2 linked regions of the Microbulbifer sp. A4B17 genome follow. The protein of the gene in region 2 interacts with the protein of the main gene of each other region in a pairwise test. Links are inferred from orthologs where the notes say so. Each region holds a gene or a part of one and is shown on either strand. Other genes may lie near its edges.

Region 1 (3,388 bases), 3.2 Mb from region 2 along the record:
CTGCAATTTTCCCGCTTTGCCGAGCGCCACAAGTTTGTGGTGCTAGGTATTTCACTGCTGGCAGCCGTCGTGAGTGTGGTGGGCATATCCCAGCTGAAAGTGGAAAACCGCTTTATCGATTACTTCGATGATTCCACGGAAATTTATCAGGGCATGCTGGTGATCGACCGCCGCTTGGGTGGCACTGTGACTCTGGATATTATCCTGGATCAGCCCGAGGAGCAGGAGGCGGCTTTCGAGGGAGAAGAAGACCCCTTCGCTATGGAAGCAGAGGAAGATCCCTTCGCTGTAGAGGAGGACCCCTTTGCCTCCGATGATCCATTTGGTAGCGAAGAGGAGTCTGCGGAGCAGAGCTACTGGTTTACGGTTGCCGGTTTGACAAAGCTGGAGCAACTGCACGATTACCTGGAGCAACAGCCGGAGATAGGTAAGGTTCAATCTCTGGCGACCCTGTATAAAGTTGCCGTGGATCTGAATGGCGGTCCCCTCAATGACTTTGAGTTGGCGGTGGCCAATACCAGCCTGCCGGCCGAAATCCGCTCTGTCCTGGTTGATCCCTATCTATCTGCGGAGAACAACCAGGCTCGTATCACCTTACGAGTGATGGAGACAGACCCCACCCTGCGTCGCGATGAGCTGATCCAGCGCATCTACAACTACGCTCACAATGAGATGGGTATTGCTCCAGAGAATGTTCATCAGACCGGCCTGTTGGTTCTGTACAACAATATGTTACAGAGCCTGTTTAAGTCCCAGATCCTGACCCTGGGTGCCGTCTTTGTTGGCATCCTGTTGATGTTCCTGGTGCTGTTCCGCTCTCTGTGGATTGCTCTGATTGCACTGGTGCCAAATATGCTGGCGGCCTGTGTGGTACTTGGTGGTATGGGGCTCGCGGGTATTCCGCTGGATATGATGACGATCACTATCGCCGCGATTACCGTGGGTATCGGTGTGGATCATGCGATTCACTACCTGTATCGGTTCCGCGCCGAGTTTGCCAAAGACGGTAATTATCTGGCGACCATGCACCGCAGTCATGCGACTATCGGCCGCGCCATGTTCTACACCGCTATCACGATTATTGTCGGTTTCTCAATTTTGGCGCTGTCAAAGTTTGTTCCGTCGATCTATTTCGGCCTGCTCACCGCACTGGCGATGTCCGCCGCTTTGCTGGGTTCCCTGACCCTTCTGCCACTGTTGCTGGTGATGTTCAAGCCGCTCGGTCGTCAGAGACGAGCTGATGAAGTTGAGCCGGAGGTGCCGATGCAGGAGGCGCCCAGCGCCTGAATCGAAGGAATTTTGAGTATAAAAAAGCCGGGATAACCCCGGCTTTTTCATGTCTGCTTATCTAGCGGGGACTTAGTCCTGGCGGCTGGTGATTTCCAGCAGGTGGTAGCCAAACTGGGTTTTGACTGGGCCATGCACCTTGTGCAGCTCTTCGGAAAATACGACCTTGTCAAATTCGGGAACCATCATCCCCTTGCTGAAAGAGCCCAGGTCACCGCCGGAACGGCTAGAGGGGCACTGGGAGTACTGCTCGGCAATTTTACCGAAGTCAGCGCCGTTCTCGATTTGCTGTTTCAGGTCCTGGCACTGCTGTTCACTTTCAACCAGGATATGGCGAGCGGTTGCTGTAGGCATGAAAAATCTCCGTTTGGTCAATTTACCGCAGCAGCTTATAGGCTGGGTGTTGGGCTTGCCAGCGACAATTTCCCGCAGGCAGAAAAAGTTGCTCCCAATCCAACGGATTGGCGGTAAAAAGTTTCTTATCCTGCCGCAGGGTAACCTCTGGCGATGGTATCTTTAGAACACATCAAAAATAATGAGTGATGACTTTGCAACAGATACCTCTATTTCCCCTCAGTGTCCCTCTATACCCCGGTGTGACCTTGCCCCTGCGGATTTTTGAGCAGCGCTATATTCACCTTGTCAGTGAGTCCATGAAAACCAACAGTGGCTTTGGCATTGTATTGATACGCTCCGGGGGCGAAGTGGGGCGAGCCTCTGTATGGCCTCTCGGTGTTTATGTCGATATCGTCGACTGGGGGCAGGGTGAAGGGGGGCTGCTGCATGTGGAGGTGAAAGGCCGGCGCCGCTTTCGTATTGTCCACACCCGTCGCGCAGAAGATGATCTGCTTCTGGGGGACGTGGAATGGATACCAGATGAAGATGAAAAGCCGATTCCGGCTGATTGCGATGGCCTCCTGTCGGTGTTGGAAGAGTTGAAGGAACGGGCGCAGTCGCTATCACTTAAATTTGAGCCGGTGGAATCCGCTGACTCACTCTCATGGCAGCTGGCGCAGCTTCTGCCGCTGGAGGATAAGGTGCGTACAGACCTGTTGGCAGTGGAAGATCCTCTCGTGCGGCTCGCCACCATCGCTGAGAACCTGGACCGTTGGACTCGGGATTAGCCTTCTACAAAGCTGTGTGGCCCGGCAATCGGCACTTTCAACCGGGTCTCGCTGGGTTATACTGCGCGGCCGACCGGATTTTGCACGGAGAGCCAAGTGACCGCCATAGACACCGCTGATCAGCAATCCACTCGCGCCAAGCTCGAACAAATGGGGCGCGCCGCCCGTGCCGCAGCTAAACAAATAGCTGCCGCGGATACCTCCACCAAAAATAATGCTCTCAAAGCCATCGCTGCCCAGCTAGAGTCACAGCGGGCGTCTTTGCTGGAGGCCAATGCATTGGATATGCAGGCGGGTCGCGAGCGCGGCCTGGATGCTGCACTACTCGATCGCCTGGAGCTTAACGACGCTCGTATCGACGGTATGATTGAGGGCTTAGTGCAGGTTGCGGAGCTGCCCGACCCGGTGGGAGAAGTTGAAGATTTACGCTACCGCCCCAGTGGTATTCAAGTGGGCAAAATGCGTGTGCCCCTAGGGGTGGTGGGCATTATTTATGAGTCCAGGCCCAATGTGACCATTGATGCTGCCAGCCTGTGCCTCAAATCCGGCAATGCCACAATTTTGCGCGGAGGCAGTGAAGCACTGCACTCCAATAAAGCGATAGCCGCCTGCATTGTTGCCGGTCTGTGTGAAACCGGATTGCCGGAAACCGCTGTCCAGGTTGTCGATACTACCGATCGCGCTGCGGTGGGTGCCCTGATCACCATGCCGGAATATGTGGATGTGATTGTACCCAGGGGCGGAACCGGCCTGATTGAAAGGGTCAGTCGCGAAGCCCGGGTGCCGGTGATCAAGCACCTGCACGGTGTTTGTCATGTGTATATCGATGATCGGGCTGACCTGGACAAAGCTTTCGATATCGCCCTCAATGCCAAGACTCATCGCTATGGTGTTTGTAACGCCATGGAGACACTTTTAGTTGCCGAGATGGTTGCGGCGGATATACTGCCGCGCTTGGCTAGTGCCTACGAAGAAAA
Region 2 (7,756 bases):
CAGCTTCCTTACGATGAACTTGTTGCAAATGGGTAATGATAATATGGCGACCCTGGAACAGGAGTTTACTGTTGAAAATTCAAGTATGCTTGTCGACCAGTTTGGCGATATGAATGTAGCTACGCTGGATCAAGGAAGTGCCTTTTTCACCAGTGCTACAGTGTTGCAGGTCGGCGATTTCAATGATGCGGATATCAATCAGTCAAATATCACTACCGGAGTAGCCTCAATATCTCAATCGGGTACCTCCAATGTATATGCCACTTCGCAAGCTGGCACCGCAGAGACGGCAATAGCGACACAGTCTGGGGTGAGTAATACCGGCACAATTTTACAGTGACAGTCAGTTCTTTAATTTCTGCGCTGCTAAGCACTTCTTCTGGTGGCGCAGATAATTAACTCTAAACTTTATTCCTAATTTTTCCCCACTTCCTTCTTATAGCGGTATTGCTGCTTATCGTTAACTCTTACCCAGTAGTTGGTCGGCCCTTGATCAGAGATTTGAGAATAGTTTCTAAATATTCAGTCGTTCAGTATCGCAAGTGACCCAGTGCCAGTACATGTGAATCCCTTTTTGGGGGTTTTTGCATAAATATTTACGCCTGTCTCAATATCACGGTATTCGATTTTGGCGGAATTTAGTGTTCCGTTTAATGAGTGCTGTTGTTCGATATTGGGATGGCGCTGAATTGGATTTTTTCAGGTTTTATGCGGACATATGTATTGGTGTTGGTGCTATCTATGAGGCCCTCTAGATTGAGTCCCGAGAAAAGCTTGAATAGTTAATTAAGGATTGAATTATGAGGAAGTTTAAGCCAGTAGCTCTAGTGATATTGACTGCAGTGAGTGGTGGCGCTATAGCCAGTAATAATACGACAATAGTGGGTCAGTAGGGTATTGGTAACACAGCTAATGCCAATCAGGTTGATCCTACGGCCATTGGGAACCTGATAGATGTTACCCAGATTGGTAATGCTAATACTTCATCGTCGACCCAGGCCAGCGATGCTGTTAGCAATACCATGACCCACTATCAAGAGGGCGATGGCAATATGGCTGAATCCTTTCAGCAGTTTATTACTGAGGCCAGTTCGCTGGAGATCAATCAGGTCGGAAATAATAACGACACGACAGCTGAGCAACTTGAGTCAATTGGTTCTACTCAGGAGTTAAATCAAACGGGTGAAATGAACTTTATGACTATCACCCAGACTGATACGGAAGCTTCCAATATTGCAGTAACCCAAACTGGTAATATGAATGATGCGATTCTAATGGGACAGGTTTTTGATATATTGGCGAGCAATATTACTCTGAACCAAATTGGCGACGATAATATGGCTCAAATTGGGCAGCAGAGTATTGTTGAGAACAGCTCTATTTCTGTTGACCAAGTTGGCAATCAAAATCTCTTTGTCAGTGAGCAAATAATGGGAGTATTTTCCTCTTCCATTAATGTCCTTCAGTCTGGTGATATGAATGAGGTTGATTCCGACCAAGAAAATGGGGTTACCGCAAACACTGTTCTAATTGCCCAAATAGGTAATGGGCATTTTGGAGGGGCTCTACAGGACGATGGAGTTACTAATAGTACTGTAAATGTGAGTCAGTCGGAAGATGGAAACTTCGGTGGTGGTGTTCAGCAAGCTGTAGTCGATTCTACTGTTGGCAGTGTAAACCAGTCAGGTACCATGAATATGGGAATTACCCAGCAAGCAGGGGGTACCTCTTTCGCCACCGCCACACTTACTCAGTTGGGCACTACGAATAATGCAATGCTCGGACAGTTTGGTATGACATCAGTTACGGGTTTTATATTGCAAAATGGTACAAGTAATATGGCGGAGATAGAACAGGTTGGTAATATGTTAAGCAATGCAACAATTACTCAGTTAGGTGATCTAAATCAACATATGACTCAACAAATGCTGGATTCTAAAACCACAGTTGCTACACAAAACGGCACTTCAAATATTGGATTTATTTTCCAATAAAATTTATTGGGGTTTTGCACCTGTGTTTGGAGAAGTAATACTTATTAAGTAGATGTAAGCCCCCCCTTTTTTTTCTTTTCGCTCAATTTTGTGCCTGGGTGATGGTTTTTTGAAGACTAAGTTGTTATTTCTATTGATTTCGCACTACTAATTTACGTCTCTAGCACTAATCTTCTAGGGGGATATAGAATCTGTTATAGAATTTTTTTGTTTCAGAGTTTAAGTAAAAGGATTGAGATTTGTTACAGGGAATTGATTAAGTGAATACTTGGATTTCACTGACTGCAGTCGCTTCGCTTACCATTAGTGTCCATGCTGTCGGCAGCAATAATATGACAGACATTGAGCAGGAGGGAGTTGGGCATCTGGCAACAGTGGATCAGTCAAATCCTACCAGTACCAGCAATACAGTTTCGATAACCCAAAGCGGGGATTCCCACCAGGTATCCGTTTTACAGGGGGCTCTCACGGATTTGAATACGGGTACGGTAGAGCAAGCTGGTTTGATGAACCAGGCAATTCTTGAGCAGATTGCAGAAGTATCTGAGAGTATTGCTCTGATTAGTCAATCTGGCGATGGCAATCTGGGTTGGGTGGTACAAGATGATTTTGTTGTCGCCGGCAGTGCCATTGTTATTCAGTCGGGCTCTAATAATGAGGCCGTTGCTGCGCAGGTGGACGTGGGGGGGAATACAGGGAACGGTCGCTGTTACGCAGTCAGGAACGATGAATTTTGCACAGGCTGTTCATGAAGATTTTGCTCTTGATAGCACTGGATTAATTGACCAGTTTGGGAGTGAGAATAGTGCTGAGTTATTCCAGGGTGACCTGACTGAATCGAGCGTTATAAGTGTTGTACAAGACGGAACGCTAAATGAGGCATTGGTGGGGCAGAGCTTTGCAGTTTCCTCCAATATTACCACCTTCCAGAGTGGGGATATGAATTATGCAGAGGTTTCTCAACTGGGGTTGAGTACTGGATCGGCCACCACTACCCAATTAGGATCTTCCAATATTCATGTTACTGTTCAAATGAATGATAACCAGGTGGCGGTAGCAACTCAGATAGGGAGTAGTAACCAGGGAGATATAATACAATAGTTGACTTTATTTTCTGTATCTTGAAAGTGTCGTCAATATATTCGGTCTTTACTGATAATCGAAAGTGTATTGAGATTGCTGTTGCTTGAAAATTCATTTTTTCGGCACTTTTCCGATAATTTCTGCCGCAATTTTTCCCAGATATAGTGACGAGGTAAGCCCGGGGGATTCAATACCAAAGAAAGCGATTAATTGCGTTTTGCCAGAGAATTTTTTGTGGTAGAGCTGGAAATCTCCGGCGGGGGCTCCTTGGGAAACTATTTTGGGGCGAATGCCGGCATAACCAGGCTGCAATGTATTTTCTATTACACCGGGCCAGTAACGACGGATACTATTATAGAATTTTTGTTGCTTGCCTGGGTCTACTTTGTAATTAATGGTGTCGACCCACTCTACATCCGGCCCAAAGCGCGCCCCTCCGGCTAAATCTAGAGTGAGGTGAATACCCAGGCCGGCTTTTTCTGGCAGTGGGTAAATTAAGTGGGAGAAGGGCGCTTTGCCCGATTGAGTGAAATAGCTGCCTTTGACAAAGTAAGTGTTGGGAATTTCTTTTTTTACTGCTTTGCTATCAATGGTTTGCATTAGCAAACTGGTGTGAAGGCCGGCGGCCAGAATCAGGTTGTTGGTTTTCAGTCTGTAGCCATCCGCCATCACCAACTGGCATATACCTGTAGAGACTTCAATTCGGGCAATTTTGGTTTCGAGTACCACTTCACCACCCTTGGATTCCAGGGCACCCTCAAGGGCCAGCATTAAGCCGTGGCTATCGATTATGCCTGTCGTCGGTGAGTGGATTGCACTAACACATCGTAATTCCGGCTCCATAGATTGGGCATCAGTGGCGCTGAGTAAACGAAGTCCCCCTGCGTTGTTAATATCCCCCTGGGTTTTGAGGGCGTGCAGCTTTGCGAGCTGTGATTTATCGGTGGCGACAACCAGCTTGCCGATTTTTTTATGGGGAACATCGTATTCCCGACAAAATTGATAAAGCATGGATTTACCGGCGACACAGGCTCGGGCTTTCAAGCTTCCGGTCGGGTAGTAGAGTCCGGCATGAATGACTTCACTATTGCGCGCACTGGTTTCAGTCCCAATGGCGCTGTGTTGTTCCAGTACCATCACATTGCGGCCAGTCAGGCTCAATTGGTAGGCACAGGCCAGCCCCAATATGCCAGCGCCGACTACTACGGTATCCAGTGTTTCCATAGCGGTCCTGTTGATTAACTGAGAACTTTGAAGGGGCATCCATGATAAAACCCCAGAGCTTATTTTGCCTGTAACAACAGATAAATATCACTGTCAAAAGGGTGCGTGGTGGTGTCGTTCCATTGCGCTATAATACGCGCTTTTCCGCGACTGGAAGTTAGTCATGACTCAGAAGTCCATTGCCGCAGACAATGTAGATTCTCGCTCTTTGGTGCAGGCGCACCTGGCGGAGCCGGTAATGTCACAATATAGCGAAGAAGAGCTGCAAGAATGGCGTGAGCGTATTAAGCGCTTACTAAAGGAACAGAATGCAGTATTGGTCGCACACTACTATACCGATCCCTTGATCCAGGCCCTGGCTGAAGAGACTGGGGGTTGTGTTTCTGATTCGTTGGAAATGGCTCGTTTTGGTGCCCAGCATTCAGCGGATACCCTGGTGGTGGCTGGTGTTAAGTTCATGGGGGAGACTGCCAAAATCCTTACCCCCAACAAAAAAGTATTGATGCCGACACTTGAGGCAACCTGCTCCCTGGATCTCGGCTGTCCCCCGCAAGAATTCTCTGACTTTTGCGACCAGCATCCGGACCGCACTGTGGTAGTTTATGCCAATACCTCGGCGGCAGTGAAAGCACGGGCTGACTGGGTTGTAACCTCCAGTATTGCCTTGGATGTAGTGGATCACCTTGATGCCAACGGGGAAAAAATCCTCTGGGCACCGGACAAGCATCTTGGCGGCTATGTGGAGCGTGAAACAGGTGCCGACGTCCTGCTTTGGGATGGCTCCTGTATCGTCCATGAGGAATTTAAGGCGAAGGGTGTCGAGGACTTAAAGGCCCTCTATCCCGATGCTGTGGTTTTGGTACATCCGGAGTCCCCCGCCTCTGTGGTAGCCCTGGCTGATGTGGTGGGGTCTACTTCGCAGATTATTAACGCAGCCAAGACCCGCCCGGAGAAGCGATTTATTGTGGCAACCGACCAGGGCATTTTCTACAAAATGCAGCAGGAGTGCCCGGATAAGGAGTTGATGGTGGCGCCGACAGCCGGTGCTGGGGCGACTTGCCGCAGCTGTGCTAACTGCCCCTGGATGGCGATGAATTCTCTGGAGAATCTGTGTGGGGTATTGGAGCGCGGTGATAATGAGATTTTTGTAGATCCAGAGCTGGGTCGCAAGGCGATGATCCCACTGCAGAGAATGCTGGATTTCCGCAAAGGCTAAGGCTTGAGGAAATAGCGCTAAGAAAACAAAAAGAGCGGCCATTGGCCGCTCTTTTTCGTTAGAGAGAGGGATTACAGCTCCTCGATTCTCTCCTGCATTTTCAGGACGTCCTTGAGGCGCTGTTCCAGGATCGCGTGGGTCTGGTAGTCGTCCTGAGACATGCGAATACCGTGACGCAGGTGCTGTAAGGCCTTGTCGAATATGCCGTTTAGGATGTAGTACTCAGCACGGGCTTCATGCACACCGACGATATCCCCGGCCAGGCCGTGAGTTTCCGCGAGCAAGTACCAAACTGCCGGATCTTTTTTCCGTGTGCGGCTGTATTTGGCCAGCAGGCGCTCGGCGGCCAAATAGTTGCCAGCTTTAAAGTGGGCATTGGCGAGCCCCATGATTAAGGCATGGTCTCCGGGATTGCGATCCAGGGCCCACTGCAGGCGCTTGGTGGCGCTGCTGTAGTCTTCTCGCACCAGATCGATATCTGCCCTTGCCAGTACATAAGCGGCTTTGGAGGGCTTCTTGTCCAGCAGGGGTTGCAGGGTGTCCAGAGCAGAGTCGGGCTTACCTGCGGCAACCTGGGCCAGGGCCAGGCCGTAACGGGCAGCATCCTCGTTGTCATTGATACCGTTGAGTTCTGCACTAAAGCGCTTAACGGCTTGCTGAGGTGTTGGCTCGGTGGTGAGGCGCACCCGCGAGCGCATCAGGTGATAGTCGAGATTTTCTTTGGGGGCAACCTTTTCCATACGCTGTGCCCGTAACTTGGCATCAGCAATACGCTTTTCTGTAACGGGGTGAGTCAGGAGAAATTCCGGTGGGCGCTGGTAGTAGCGTGTGGCCTTGAGCATTTGCTCAAACATTTCTCCTGCAGCCTCTGGGTCGCGCCCGGACTTGGCCAGGGTTTCAATGCCGACCCTGTCTGCCTCTTGCTCATTCTTGCGGCTGAAGCGCAGCTGGTTATCCAGGGCTGCGGCCTGGGTAACACTCATGGCTGCAATCCCCGCTTCACCGCCGGCGGTAGCTGCCAGAACCAGGGCGCCAAGCATGCCGGCTAAGGTGGGAATTGTGCTGTTGCGCTGTGCTTCCAGGGAGCGGGCGTAGTGCCGCTGGCTGAGGTGGCCCAATTCGTGGGCAACCACCGATGCAAACTGGTCCTCACGCTCTGCAAATAGAAACAGGCCGGTATGAATACCCATGACTCCGCCGGGTACCGCAAAGGCGTTCATGGTTTTGTTGCTTACAACGACAACATCAATCTCTTTGTCTTCCAGCGGGCTGTACTCTACCAATTCCTTGACCATGCCCTCGACATATTGCTGGATCAGCGCGTCACTGGAAGTGCGAACCTGGCTGCGGAATATGCGCAGCCACATCTGTCCCAGTTCTTTTTCCTGGGTGTGGGAGACGACGCCGCTGGTCCTGTCACCAAGTTCGGGGAGGCGTATCTCATCGCTGTCCGCTACAGCGGCGATCGGCACAGTGCCGAGTAATAAGCCAATACTGAGAGTGCGCAGTCCAGCGCGAATTCGATGGAGGATAGCTGGGGAGCGTGTCCGGTGAAGCAGGCTATTTTGGGTATCAGTCATCTTGATTACTGCTCGGTCTGTCCATGAAGGATCTATAGTCCAACTCTATACGCTACCCCGTTGGACTGTCGAGGATTGGACTTAGTGGACCATAAAAGGTTCACACTTACGCCAGGTGGAAAGTTAAAAAGCGTAAAGTCTGTGCGGGTTATGGCGTCTGGTTCGCGCTATAATCCCCGGCAATTCTGGTTTGTGACTGAAAAGGCAATGTCAGTAACTTCTTCTATCAATGAGCCCGACGCTCCGACTCCGGATTGGGACGCGGCCGCTATTGTGGATGCAAGAAATCTGCCCTGCCCACAACCGTTACTGGCCATGCGTCGCGCACTGCGTGAGCACCCTGAGGGAACACTGCTTTGCATACTCGCCACAGATGAGGGTTCCTGGCGAGATTTCCACAGTTTTTCCTCTTTAAGTGGTAGACCTCTGCTCCGTGCCGAGCGGCGTAATAATACCTTTCAATATTGGCTGTACGCTGGCAAATGAATAAAGACAAACCCCGAGAGTCTATGTTATCGATTGTAAAAGGCTGGGTTAACCGCTACTTCAGTCAGGAAGAAGTGGTGCTTCTGGTTTTGATATTAACGCTGGCACTGGTAGTTCTGGCGACACTGGGGGCGGTGCTGGCCCCGGTATTCACTGCGCTGGTGATCGCTTTC

Evidence for each region. Proteins that work in one complex are often made in the same cells at the same time.
Region 1: the proteins of BTJ40_RS03755 (region 2) and BTJ40_RS17720 interact in binary tests that used the Escherichia coli proteins (3 or more experiments, as listed by UniProt). The link is inferred for Microbulbifer sp. A4B17 from one-to-one orthologs.

What each region holds. Positions count from the first base shown.
Region 1 is NZ_CP029064.1:4,025,443-4,028,830, reverse strand. Bases 1-2,687 are described here. They hold BTJ40_RS17720 (peptidylprolyl isomerase), read right to left. Parts: upstream 1,642-2,687; coding sequence 1,360-1,641; downstream 1-1,359. Other genes in these bases: BTJ40_RS17710 (glutamate-5-semialdehyde dehydrogenase), read left to right, coding at 2,508-2,687; BTJ40_RS17715 (LON peptidase substrate-binding domain-containing protein), read left to right, coding at 1,836-2,411; BTJ40_RS17725 (RND family transporter), read left to right, coding at 1-1,287. Also shown: more of BTJ40_RS17710, read left to right, coding at 2,688-3,388. UniProt on the Escherichia coli protein: PPIases accelerate the folding of proteins. It prefers amino acid residues with hydrophobic side chains like leucine and phenylalanine in the P1 position of the peptides substrates.
Region 2 is NZ_CP029064.1:821,307-829,062, forward strand. The notes cover bases 2,246-5,102. They hold BTJ40_RS03755 (NAD(P)/FAD-dependent oxidoreductase), read right to left. Parts: upstream 4,302-5,102; coding sequence 3,189-4,301; downstream 2,246-3,188. Other genes in these bases: BTJ40_RS03745 (hypothetical protein), read left to right, coding at 2,255-2,746; BTJ40_RS03750 (hypothetical protein), read left to right, coding at 2,721-3,095; nadA (quinolinate synthase NadA), read left to right, coding at 4,465-5,102. Outside these bases: BTJ40_RS03735 (hypothetical protein), read left to right, coding at 1-340; BTJ40_RS03740 (hypothetical protein), read left to right, coding at 1,023-1,994; more of nadA, read left to right, coding at 5,103-5,517; BTJ40_RS03765 (M48 family metalloprotease), read right to left, coding at 5,589-7,097; BTJ40_RS03770 (sulfurtransferase TusA family protein), read left to right, coding at 7,305-7,583; BTJ40_RS03775 (AI-2E family transporter), read left to right, coding at 7,607-7,756. UniProt on the Escherichia coli protein: Catalyzes the dehydrogenation of L-2-hydroxyglutarate (L2HG) to alpha-ketoglutarate and couples to the respiratory chain by feeding electrons from the reaction into the membrane quinone pool.